3 regions of the Ruminococcus sp. OA3 genome follow, and region 2 is predicted to be linked to each of the others. Evidence: riboswitches for the same ligand, from Rfam matches in the RefSeq annotation. Region 2 holds a riboswitch; each other region holds the start of a gene.
The links. Region 2 has a riboswitch for cobalamin ahead of MCG98_RS06925 (iron ABC transporter permease). Riboswitches for the same ligand answer to the same signal wherever they lie in the genome.

Region 1: linked by a shared signal. The riboswitch ahead of MCG98_RS15280 (hypothetical protein) and the one ahead of MCG98_RS06925 (iron ABC transporter permease) in region 2 are both predicted to bind cobalamin.
Region 3: linked by a shared signal. The riboswitch ahead of MCG98_RS12705 (class I SAM-dependent methyltransferase) and the one ahead of MCG98_RS06925 (iron ABC transporter permease) in region 2 are both predicted to bind cobalamin.

Annotation. Positions count from the first base shown of each region.
Region 1 covers NZ_JAKNTO010000001.1:3,362,455-3,366,768, forward strand. The annotation lists gene MCG98_RS15275 (NlpC/P60 family protein) at 1-1,476, opposite strand, end outside; gene MCG98_RS15280 (hypothetical protein) at 1,683-2,588, opposite strand; cobalamin riboswitch at 2,689-2,893, opposite strand; gene atpC (ATP synthase F1 subunit epsilon) at 3,084-3,491, opposite strand; gene atpD (F0F1 ATP synthase subunit beta) at 3,507-4,314, opposite strand, start outside.
Region 2 covers NZ_JAKNTO010000001.1:1,527,155-1,531,468, reverse strand. The annotation lists gene MCG98_RS06930 (ABC transporter ATP-binding protein) at 1-1,111, opposite strand, end outside; gene MCG98_RS06925 (iron ABC transporter permease) at 1,127-2,155, opposite strand; cobalamin riboswitch at 2,259-2,464, opposite strand; gene MCG98_RS06920 (penicillin-binding transpeptidase domain-containing protein) at 2,515-4,314, opposite strand, start outside.
Region 3 covers NZ_JAKNTO010000001.1:2,832,962-2,837,275, forward strand. The annotation lists gene MCG98_RS12700 (ABC transporter ATP-binding protein) at 1-1,136, opposite strand, end outside; gene MCG98_RS12705 (class I SAM-dependent methyltransferase) at 1,146-1,895, opposite strand; cobalamin riboswitch at 1,999-2,176, opposite strand; gene MCG98_RS12710 (ABC transporter ATP-binding protein) at 2,319-3,458, opposite strand; gene MCG98_RS12715 (carbohydrate ABC transporter permease) at 3,478-4,314, opposite strand, start outside; gene MCG98_RS12720 (sugar ABC transporter permease) at 4,314-4,314, opposite strand, start outside.

The DNA of each region.
Region 1 (4,314 bases), 1.8 Mb from region 2:
CTGCTGAACGAATCCGGAACAGTCTGCTCCGTTTGTCAGGCTTGTTCCTCCCCATACGTATGGATTTCCAAGAAACTGTTTTGCAAATTCAACCATTGACGTACCGATAACACTGGATACACTCGCATCTTTTACAGAAGTCAATGTATAATAGCAGGCCTTATTTTCAGCAGGGGCAATCTTCTCCTCAGCCAGGGTATAATTCTCTTCGCCAGTGGACAGTGCCGCATCTTTTGCTTCCACAACCTCTTCTCTGGCTTCTTTTGCTTCCGCGAATACCTGATTGAGTTCCTGTGTCTTCTCGTCGGTCCTGTCTTCGCTTGCCTCATATTCGTCCAGCGCCTTATCAGCTTCGCGGTATGCTTTCAGTGTATCCTGATACTGCTGTTCCTGTTCATCTGTCCAGCCGCCGGTCGCTGCCACCTGATTCTTCGCCTCTTCGCCGGCTGTGAGCAGTTCTTTTTTTACAAATCCTCTGACGTTATCCGACTCTACGAACACCCAGCCGTCCAGATCATCTGCAAGAATAAAGCACAGACCGTCTTTCGGGAGCACCCCGATGATCCTGGAATCCGTATTCATCTCCTCACGGATGTTGATGTTCTCGCCGGTGACCAGCGCGTATTCCTTGGATACGATCGTCTCGCGGACCGTCGTCTTTGTATAAGTAAGTGCAGCGTTTTCCAGGGGATCGATCAGTGATTCCGCCAGAAGAAGGTTTTCTTCTTTCTTTTCACTGACAAATTTCTCTGCTTCGTCATCAGTCATCAGATCAGCTTTTTTCACAAATCCTCTGACAACTCCGGATTCAATATAAATCCACTCGCTGTCAGTGCCTTCTTCCTTCAGAATAAAGCAAAGCCCGTCCTTTTTCATGGTCCCCACAACGCGGGCATCTTCGCTCTTCTCTTCATAGACGTTCATCTCGTCTGCCTGGCAGATCGCATATACTTTATCAACCGTTGTAAAACGGAACGTATCTACGATGATCGGCGGAACGATGATATCCTGAGAAGCGATCAGTTCTTCATTAGAATTGTAGGGGCTCGGCGTTGGTGTCGGCTCCGGCTCATCCTCGGGTTCCGGTGTCTCTTCCGCCTCCGGCGTTACCGTCGGTGTCGGCTCCGGTGTCGGAGTTACGGTCGGCGCAGGCTCCCCCGTTGGCTCCGGGGTCGGCGTTATGGTCGGCGCAGGTTCCTCCGTTGGCTCCGGGGTCGGTTCTTCCGTTGGGTCTGGGGTCGGCTCAGGGGTCGGTTCCTCCGTGGGGTCCGGGGTCGGCTCAGGGGTCGGTTCCTCCGTGGGGTCTGGGGTCGGCTCAGGGGTCGGCTCTTCCGGCGGTTCCGGTTCTACCGTCTCCACTGGCGGACTTGTCCCCGAAACATCCTCCGCCTCAGCTCCTACAAGAGACGAAAACGGTAAGATCAGGCTTACCGAGATCGCAATCGCCAGTGCCCTATATATTCTTTTTTTGTGCATGTCGATTCACTTATCCTTTCCAGTTTCAATATACTCTCTTCATGCATTTCTAATATGCTTTAACAATGCACACAATAATACATCATTATTTATATACTATTCCAATTTACACCAGAATGCAAGTTTTTTTCATTCCATTTTGGAATACATATGTGTCTTTTTTGTGAACAGCGTAAAATTATTCGTTACGCAAAAACACTCATGTTTTATTGTCTCAAGATCCTGATCAGCCAGAATACTTTTTGCAATACTCCCATGAATATCAGGCCCGTTCCGAAAGAGAACAGATTTGCAGCCACAGCATATACCACAGGCTTTTTCCCCTTTTTAGTTCCATTACTGATGGAAGTGCCTAAACATTCCCGGTATACTACGGCCTCTGTTCCGGTTATAAGTACCTCCATCCAGATATAATGGAATATATATGCCCATGGACCCTGATGTATTTCCAGCGTCACAAGAAGAATATTTAAGAACAACTGTGTCAGCACATTTGTTATGATGATAATCTTTATTTCACGCCCTGTCCGATATCCAAACAAAAGCCCAATCAGTAGCTCTAATATGATAGTAGCAGCCATACATGCAGCAGCCGATGTCACTTCAGGTTTATAATTATTACTTTTCTGTATTGTCTCAGACCCCAGAACCATGGCCTCTGAACTATCCACACCGTTAAGATCAACCACAAAATTACTGTAAAACGCATATTGGCTGTAGATCTTATCACTTACTGCATAGTTGTCGGATTCCGGAAAATACAACAAGATTTTAAATCTGTGAGGGGGACGTTCAAACCATCTAAATTGTCCGCTGTCAGAACATTTTTCAAAACACTGTTGAAAAAGCATACCATCCTCATCACCAAACTCTGCAAATGCTTTCCATATATCATATTCACGGTCATCGGAATCGTATAAATCATATCCTCCGTCTTTGGCAGTCGGACCATACCGGCCAGTACATGGGACCGGCGAGATCAAGGTGGCATAAAAAACAGTTTCCGGCATGTTTTCAAACGCAATGTTTACCTGTCTCTTGGGGGCAACATCTGCCTGGACAGTTACGGGAAACAGCATGATAAAAATTACAATCATTAAGAGTTTTTTCATAATGTACCGACTTTCGTTTTATAAATCCGATATCCAATTACTGCCCAATCCTAAAAAAGAGTACAAAAAATAAGCCTCCGTTCATGCCTCGGATCCTAATTGTCTGGTGGTCATATCTTGTTAGTATTCTGACTCGGATTCTTCCTCCAAAAGCACCTTCCCAGCATAAGCCAGTGGTATAAAGCTTTCTTCGTCCTCCTTACAGCAGGGATGAAACTGCGTGGATTTGCACCACATTCCTAATAATTTCACTGCAATATTAAGTTTTGTGTTATATATATAATACAGTATTGCATAATATTTCGTCAACTTTTTTACTATCAATAAATTACGAACTTTTATCTTTTTTTTGAATAATTTTCCGTTTTAATCACATATGAAACAGAAGCATTACTCCAGTTTTCCATTCTATCGGTATGCTCAAGATGACTCCTGTATATTTTTAACTGATAAAAAACAAAAGAACCCTTCCAGGTTCTTCTGCTCCTTTTTCCGTTATTTATGCTTACTGGCCGCCTTCAACCTGGACATGGCCCTTGCAAGAGACGCCTGCGTATGGTAATACTCCACCAGACTCTGCCTCTGGCGAAGCTGTTCCTGTGCCCTCTCCTTTGCTTCCCTCGCCCTTACAATATCGATATCCTCCGGGCGTTCCGCAGTGTCTACCAGAACGAGCGCACGATTATTGATCATCTGCACAAACCCCGTGCCGACCACCACATCCGTCCAGTTTCCGTCCTCCGTCTGAAAACGCATCTCGCCGGCGACCACCGCCATTACCATATCCTCATGGTGTGCCATGACAGCGGCTTCTCCGTCCATAGCCGGCAGTATCAGGATTTTGACCAGACCTTCGTAAAATATTTTATCTGTTGCTATGATGGAGACTCTAAATGTACTCATGGAATCACTCTCCCGCTATGCACCGACCTTCTGACTGTCAGAAGATTCTGTTTCTGCTTTTTCGATAACCTCATCAATTGTCCCGACATTGAAAAATGCCGTCTCCGGATATTCGTCCATCTCCCCGTCAACGATCATACGGAAACCACGGATCGTCTCTGAGATCGGTACATATTTTCCCGGAACACCCGTAAAATTCTCTGCTACGTGGAACGGCTGTGACAGGAATTTCTGTATCTTACGCGCACGGTATACTGTCAGTTTATCTTCTTCAGAAAGTTCTTCCATACCAAGAATACCGATAATGTCCTGAAGTTCTTTATATTTCTGAAGAAACTCCTGTACCTTCCTGGCTGTCTCATAATGCTCCTCACCAACGACCTCTACTTCCAGGATCCTGGAAGTAGACTCCAGAGGATCCACTGCCGGATAGATACCCTGCTCCACGATCTTCCTTGAGAGTACCGTAGTCGCATCCAGATGCGCAAATGTTGTCGCCGGAGCCGGGTCTGTCAGGTCATCCGCCGGTACATATACCGCCTGTACCGAGGTGACAGATCCTTCCTTTGTAGAAGCGATTCGCTCCTGCAGTTCTCCCATTTCATTTGCCAGGGTCGGCTGATATCCGACTGCGGACGGCATACGTCCCAACAGTGCAGAAACCTCAGAACCCGCCTGTACAAAACGAAAAATATTATCAATAAACAGCAGTACATTCTGATGTTCCTGATCGCGGAAATACTCCGCCATCGTAAGGCCGGTCTCCGCAACACGCATACGAGCTCCCGGCGGCTCGTTCATCTGCCCAAATACCAGTGCTGTT
Region 2 (4,314 bases):
TTTGCTCCCTCATAGATAACACGGTGCTCCCGTTTTTCACGGCCTGTGTGATCAGCTCCAGATTTCTCCGGTTCATGGAGCCACACGGGAAACCGGAATCAATCACAAAGCGGCAGTCTTTCATTCTTTCTGCCGCCTGTTTCAAATGAATTGCTGATATTGGTTCAAACGCCTCCTCCTGCACAATATGGCTGCAGATGGCACCAGCTATCTGGGCGTCTACGTCATTCTTATGCAGGACGCCGCTTGCAGTACCGTATCCGCCCCTCTCCAGGCTCCTGTACAGGGGAATTGCAGTTCCGCAGCCCGGAATTACAAAGACTTCTTCCTCATAGTTTCCGGTCAGTTCCACGCTTCCCAGCAATTCATTGTACCTGGCGCCTTTAACATTATACAATTCCTGCAGCGTCCCACTTTTGATAACGTCCTCCGGAGCCCCCTGCGCGATCACTTTCCCATCCTTGACCATCAGCAGTGTCTGACAGCCTTTTGCGGCCAGGTCAATATCATGCAGGGAAAGAATTGCGGTAATCCCCAGCGTACGGCAGAGATTATTTAAAATCTGTATAATCTCAATTTTATGGTGGATATCCAGATGGCTGGTGGGCTCATCGAGTATGATCAGCTCCGGCTGCTGTACCAGTGCCCGGGCGATCATCACTTTCTGTTTTTCACCGTCACTGAGCTCGCTGTAATAACGCTCTGCCAGATGCCCTATCCCTACCCGTTCAAATGCCCCGTCAATAACCTCGTAATCCTCCTTTTCCAGTTTCCCCCAGAAATTTGTATGGGGATACCGCCCCATGGAGACGAGTTCATATACCGTCATGAGTGCAGGAGCTGACTGCTCTGTCAGTACCACAGCCAGCTTTTTCGCAAGTGCATTCTCCCGCAGGCTGCTGATATCCTTCCCGTCAATCTGTACGATCCCTGAGACTGGCGCAAGAAGACCTGAAAGCGTACGCAAAATGGTGCTTTTCCCTGCCCCGTTCGGACCGAGAAGACAGATCATCTGTCCTTTCAATCCTTCCAGATTCACGCCCTCCACCACAGTCTTACTCTCATAACCTGCATTCACCTGAACTGCATTTACAATCAATTCGTTCTTCATTTTATTTTTGCCTTTCTATAATTCCTGACCCTTCTGGCGGATCAGAAGGAATACCACCAGCGGCGCTCCAATGATCGAGGTCAGCGCGCTCAACGGGAGTTCGATCGGGCTGAGCAGCAGTCTTGTACCAAGATCGCAGATGCCGGTCATCAGCGCTCCGCAGACACAGACAGCCGGCAGCACAATCCTGTTATCGGAAGTCTTAAGGAGCATGCGTACAATATGCGGGACTGCAAGTCCGACAAAGGATATCGGTCCTGCAAACGCTGTCACAAGTGCCGTAAGGACACTGGAAATGAGCACGATCATAATGCGAAAACGCTGAATACCCACACCCATCGATTTTGCATAGCGCTCGCCCAGCATCATGCTGTTCAGCGATTTGCTCATGAAAAGAGCCGCCGCCAGAAACGGAATCCCGACTGCATAGAGTACGGCTACCTGCTCCCAGGTGATTCCGGCAAAACTCCCAAGAGACCAACGGTAGAAGCCTGTCACCTTTTCTTTATCTGCCAGCGCAGAAAGCATGCTGGTCACAGCGCTGCAGACAAATCCTGCCATCAGCCCGATGATCAGCAGTGTCGATATACTTTTCACTTTTCTGGAAGCTGCGATCACACAGAGCATAACTGCCATCGCACCGATAAATGCACCCGCAACCATTCCCATCGGAGGTATGCTTTTCATCCCGAAACTGAATCCTCCAAGTGTCACAAGTCCGACAAACAGCGTGGAACCCGATGAGATGCCGAGTACATACGGTTCGACGATCGGATTATTAAAAAATACCTGCAGCAGTACGCCGGCGGCAGCAAGAGCGGCTCCCCCTATGACTGTAGCGAGTGTTCTCGGGAGCCTTATATTCTGTACAATCGCGCGGTTTGTCTCCGCCACATCCGGGCTTCCCGTGAAAATCCCCAGGATTTCACTCATGGATATCGATACGGACCCGAGCGCTATATTCAATAGAAAGACAATCACCGCCGCGGCTGCAAAGATTCCCAGCAACAGTACTCTGCGCGAATGATTCTCATAAGTTTTCAAATTTACTTCCTCCCCTCTTATACAGGAAAATCCCGTATTGAGGATTTCTTCTCAATACGGGATTCTATCATCCTTTTACCGTACCTCCTGAATTCGAAGAGTCCTGTACGTCTCATCATACCGTGTGTTCTGACTTATACATCAACATGATTCTCCGCCTTCCCGAATACATTCAGTGGCCGAACTCCCGTTCCCGGAAAATCACTCCGTAATTACAGCAGCGCTCCTGTGCGGGATTCCCACCCGTCTTCCTGGCCTTTACGTCCCAAACGGCCCGTATCAGCCAAAACGATATCATAGTGTTTCTTATCATTATATTTTCTTCGACCCAATCTGTCAACTGTCGGATTTTTTCGCCGTTAATTTTCCAGCCCGGCCTCCTCATTTGTGACTCCGTCGTCCGTCTGTGTATTTCCGCCTTCCACTTCTTCATCATCCTCAAGAGGCTCAGGAACAGAAGTGTCGGACACCCCCTCCGAAGTGCGGTCTTCACCCTCCATATCAAAAATCTCTTCAAGTGTGATCCCATCGTCTCCCGATTCCCCGTCCGTTCCTTCATCCGGGAATATATTCATATAGGGCAGAATATCCGCCATGATATTGTGAGCGAGATACTGTGCATAGGTACTGATTGACTGAATCTCTACATTCGGCTCATCCACAACTACGTATATGACTACCTGGGGATCATCAAGCGGTGCAAAGCCGACATACGATATCAGATATTTACCATTTCCCCTCGGTATCTTCTGAGCCGTACCGGTCTTCCCGCCCATGCTGTATCCATCCACCTTGGCATATTTCCCGGTACCGTCCGACGCGACAACTGCTCCCATGTATTCTCTGATATGGGCTGATACTTCTTCAGACACGGTCTGTTTCATAAGTACAGGTTCTACGTTTTTTATGACTGCACCATCGCTGTTGAGGACCTTGCTCACAATATGCGGCTGATAATAATTCCCCCCGTTGATCACGGAACAGATCGCTGCCGTCTCCTGAATCATTGTACAGGTATATCCCTGGCCAAAAGATGATGTGGCAAGTTCTGTCTGCCCCATCGTATCCGTAGTGTGAGTAATACCGGATGCCTCGCCCGGCAGATCGATGCCTGTCTTGGATCCAAAATTAAATACGTTCTGATAACGGATAAAATCTTCCACACCCATCTTCTCTGCCATCTGCATCAGTGCGGAATTGCAGGAATTTTTCATTACCTCGGACAGTGTCTGTGTCTCATGAGCCCCGGGATAAACGGAACATTTGATCGTCTCACCGGCCACCACCTCATATCCGCCGCAGTAAAAAGTATCATCATAGGCGATATCTCCGCTCTCAAGAGCCGCTGCCACAGACATAGGTTTCACTGTTGAACCTGGTTCATAAGCATCGCTGATACAGTAGTTTTTCCAGATGCCATTCAGATTATCCAGCATGGTCTCATTTGACATTTTATCAATCTCTTCCTGAGTATAAAATGGCGTCAGATCCCGCGGGTCGTTAAGATTGTAGGGATCCGAGCTTCCCATTGCCAGAATTTCTCCTGTATTGGGATCGGCTACCACAACCCCCACGTTCTTCGCACCTTTCGCACCATTAGGACCATTTGCGAGGCCATCCATCAGATCCTTGATATATTTTTCCACAGTTTCCTGAATATTGACATCAATCGTTGTAACTACACTGTTTCCACTCTGCGGCTCAATAATCGTCTGCTCAACATCAGCATCCGAATTAAAGTAACCGTACTGCCTGCCGTTTACTCCATTGAGCGTACTGGAATAGTATCCCTCGATTCCCCAGTCAGCCGTATTTCCCGAATAGGTAAACCCGATCACGTCACATGCAAGCGAATTCATCGGGTACGTGCGCAGATAGTCTTCTTCAAACCAGACACCTTTAACGTTCTGACGTTCGGCAAGCTCATCCTTGGACATTTCCTTTTCTTCGGTATCACAGTAATCTTCAAAATTTTTCTTGTCTGTGATGGAAAGTTCTTTTTTCAGAATCTGGTATTGGCTGGATTTTGTCTCTTCACCGGTCAGTTTGGCACGAACCATCTCCTCGTCGAGTCCCAGTACTTCCACAAGCGCCTTGATTGTTGGCTCCAGATATTTTTCATTGGAGTTAACAACTTTGCAGTCCAGGATCACATTGTA
Region 3 (4,314 bases), 1.3 Mb from region 2:
ACAATTGTAGACTTTCCGGAACCCGATTTTCCCACAATGGCTGTAATCTTTCCTGAGTCAAACTGTAAATCAATATTCTCCAGTACATCTGCGGAACTCTTATCGTAATGAAAGAATACCTGATTCATGGAAATCTCCGGGAGCTCTCCGGTGAGCTGATCCGGACCTTTTCCATCCTTCAATGCGACCGGTTCATCCAGCACCGCAAACAGCTCTTCTGCTACGGAGAGTCCCAGATAACTGCTGTGCCAGTATGTATTCATATCATTCAGAGGCTTCATACATTCACCTGCCAGGAACAGAATGATCAGGAGACTTCCATAGGATAGCTTTCCCTGAGCCATGTGATACGCTGCAATGGCGATGCTGGCTGCCGTTCCGATGGCCGTACACGTAACGATCACTGCTGAGTCCGACAGGGAAATTCCCAGATTTTTCATGGATTCTCCTGCAAATCCCCAGGCACGCTCCGCCAGCTTCTTTCCTTCCCGTTTGCTGACTCCCATGGATTTCAGCGTATTCATACCCTGCATGCTGTCGATGTACTGAGCATTCAAATCTGCATAATCCTGCCAGTATTCAATCATTACTTTAGATACTGCCGGCATAAATAAATGGGGAACTACGATGGCTAAAATCGCCATGATCAAAACAAGAAGCCCTACTGCCCAGTCCAGTGTCCACAGATAAACCGTAGAAAACAGCGTTGTCACAAATACCACAACCGTTTGCGGCAGGTACTGGACCAGAAACGCCTCAAAAGACTCGACCCCGTCTGTGATCAGTGACTGCAGGTTTCCCGTCCGTTTGTCATTTCTATAGGACGGTCCCAGCTGCATCAGTTTTGCCAGCATCGTATTCCTGATGACTGCCTTTACCTTGGCTGCCATCTTTTTCGTGTATCCTTCCTGATATCGTACCAGAAATGACCGGAACAATAATGCCAGCAGGCATACTGCCAGATATCCCAGCACAGCCGACAGCTGCTTTTTATCAAATACAGCTGTGACACCCTTTGCAAGGCAAAATGCCTGTATAAAACTGCACGCAACCATGGATAGTCCCAATATGATCTTGACTGCAACATCTCCCGGTATCTTTTTTAGAAATTCAATCAGTCTTATATATTTTCCCATAATCGTCCGTTATTTTTCTGCGCCCACCATAAAGGCCGGTGTCAGTTTATTGAGTTCCTTTCCTTTTTCATCCCAGACTTTATCGATGATATTCGGCTCCGCAAATACTTTTGCAAATCCCAGTGACATCAGATATTCCAGATCCCACAACGGGCGAACCTTATCACTCATGAAGAGCTGACGGCTCAGTTCATCTCCTTTCTGTGGATTTGCATGAGCATGTACGTTCCGTCCGTATTTTTCATTAATTCTGGCCTCATTGTCCCGGTATCGTTTTCCAAGTTCCTCGTCGTACAGATAAAGATACCAGCACGCATCAAATACCAGCAGTCTGCCTCCCGGCTTCAGCACCCGTTTCCACTCCCTGTACGCTTTCTGAGGATCCCCCAGGGTCCATGTTATATTTCTGCTGATCACCATATCAAAGGTATTATCCGGAAACTGCAGGTCCTGACAGTCCATCGTCTGCAGTACTGCGTGCTGTCCCCGGGCTTTTACGTGTTCCTCTGCACAGGAAATCATATTTTCGGTAATATCGATTCCCGTCACCTCATGTCCCTCTTCCCCCAGAATGATCGGGAAAAATCCCGGACCGCATCCCGCATCCAGAATTTTCAGAGAGCCGCTGTGTGGTACATAATCCCGAATCAATGCCTTCCACGCCTCGCAATGCGGTCCGTCCAGTTCCTCCTGAATTCCACGGCTGTAGACCTTCGCCTCACCCTCCCAATAATCTTTAATCTCGCTGTTCAGTTCCATGTTGTCCTCCTTTTCATCTGGTTGTCTGTGCTTTAAATAAAAAAACGGCCCACTACGGCCGTAAACACACAAATAACATATGCTCCTTATACACCGTAAGAATCATAACTACTTCTGCGCAAGCAGTTCTCCTGACTTAAGATCATCACATTCTCCCACCTTCCCAGGTAAATACCCAGTGGCACCTTGAAAGAATGCTCCCTAACACAGTGACGGGATCGTACCGGATTCTGACCGGTTTCTCTATTAATCCTTTCGGAACTTGCACAGTTTAACTGTAAAATCGTATTAAATTTGCTCTTTTATGAGAATATCACCTTTTTTATCTGAAGTCTACAAATTTTTTCGCTTAAATTCATTCCATTTTGTTATATAAATCACAGCATTGCATAACACCCGTACGCGTTTTCATCACCCGGATTCTTATGTTGTCCTGCGGTGCTTCGTGTCCGTCTGCACTCTCGTCAATCGCTCCCCCTCTGCATTAAATACATGTATCTTCTCCTGCTTCAGACGAACATATATCTCATGTCCAATTTGACCTGGGAAATCAGCATTCGTCATGACCGTGAGATTCGGTATGCCGGGCGCAGCAAGAAAAACGGCCACCTCACGCCCTGTATTCTCCAACAGGCCGATCTCCATCCGGATGGCGCCAGGCTCATTCTTTGAAGCAAGCTCAATGTGTTCCGGACGGATGCCAGCCTTAAGCGGCTCTTGTAATTGCTCCCCAGGCAAATTACCTATATTTATAGGAATACGGGCTTCACCCAGAGTCAGAAAATGCTGCGCATGATATGATACAATCTTTGTATCCCATATATTCATATTGGGAGAGCCTATAAATCCGGCAACGAAAAGGTTAGCCGGATTTTGATAGATCTCCTGCGGCGTTCCAAACTGCTGTAAAACGCCGCAATTCATTACAGCAATACGTGTTCCCATTGTCATGGCTTCGATCTGGTCATGTGTAACATATATTGTTGTTACACCCAATTCCCGCTGTAGCGTTATAATCTCCCGGCGCATCTCTGTGCGGAGTTTCGCATCCAGATTTGCCAGCGGTTCATCCATCAAAAAAAGCTTAGGCCTTCTCACCAATGACCGCGCAAGGGCCACACGCTGACGCTGCCCCCCGGAGAGTGCACCGGGCTTCCTTTCCAACAAAGTGTCCAGTTCCAGCTTTTTTGCCACCTCAGCTACCCGTGCCGCTGCTTCCTGCTTTTTGGTATGGCGCATCTTGAGGGGGAACGCAATATTATTCTTTACCTTCATGTTCGGATAGAGGGCATAATTCTGAAATACCATCGCAATGTCACGGTTCTTAGGCGGTACTTTATTAACCACCCTGCCATCCATAAGGACCTCGCCGCTGCTGATGCCCTCAAGTCCCGCAATCATACGAAGCAGTGTAGTCTTTCCACAGCCGGAAGGCCCCACGAAAACAATCAATTCACCCTGTTCTATTTCCATATCCATATTGATAACGGCGTGTACATTGCCTGGATACCACTTATTTACTTTGTGTATTTGCAGGCTGCCTGCCCGAACTTCATTATCCATAAACAACTCCTATTATATTTCAGTCCTTCATTCCAGAAGATATAATGCCTTGTTCAAGATATTTCTGCCCGAACATAAATATCAGAAGCGGCGGCATAAGTGTAATCAGTGATGCGATCAGCGATACCCCCGCATTGTCCGCGGTGATGTTCGCCATATACAGAGACAGCGGCCAGAGTGTCTGATCCTTTAAGAATGCCTGAGGCGCCTCCATTGCGTTCCAGTACTCCAGAAAGCCCAGCACAACCGCGGAGAGGATACCCGGTGCGCCGAGAGGTATACCCAATCTCAAAAATGTCTGGATGGGCGAAGCACCATCCACAGCTGCTGCCTCAGTAACCGCCCCTGGTACCGTCATAAAGAATCGGGTCATGATGAATACCGGAAGGGTTGATGCGGCGCCGGGCAGAATAATGGCCCATGCAGTATCAATAAGACCTAACTTATTCAAAACCAGATAACTGGAAACCATAGTCACTTGAAAAGGCATCAGCATAAGGACAATATATAAGGTGTAAAGCACTTTTTTTCCGCGAAAGTCAAAACGTGCAAATGCCCATGCCGCAGGAGCGCCCAAAACAATATGGCCCAATATAATGGGAAAGACCTGTTTACAGGAATTCCAGAATACATTAAAAAATTGAGGTGTATCAAACAACAGCTCCGCATAAGCCTGGAAGGTCGGGTAGCGTGCAAAAATCGGCCATGCAGCGAAGCCATCACCACTTTCTAAAACCGGGGCAAGGTTCCCGGACAACTCCCCGGGTCCCATAAGTGTACCGGATGAAAGCATCCACAGCGGTACCCATACAAAAACAGCGATCATAAAAAGGATGAGACAGATGAAAAATTTTTT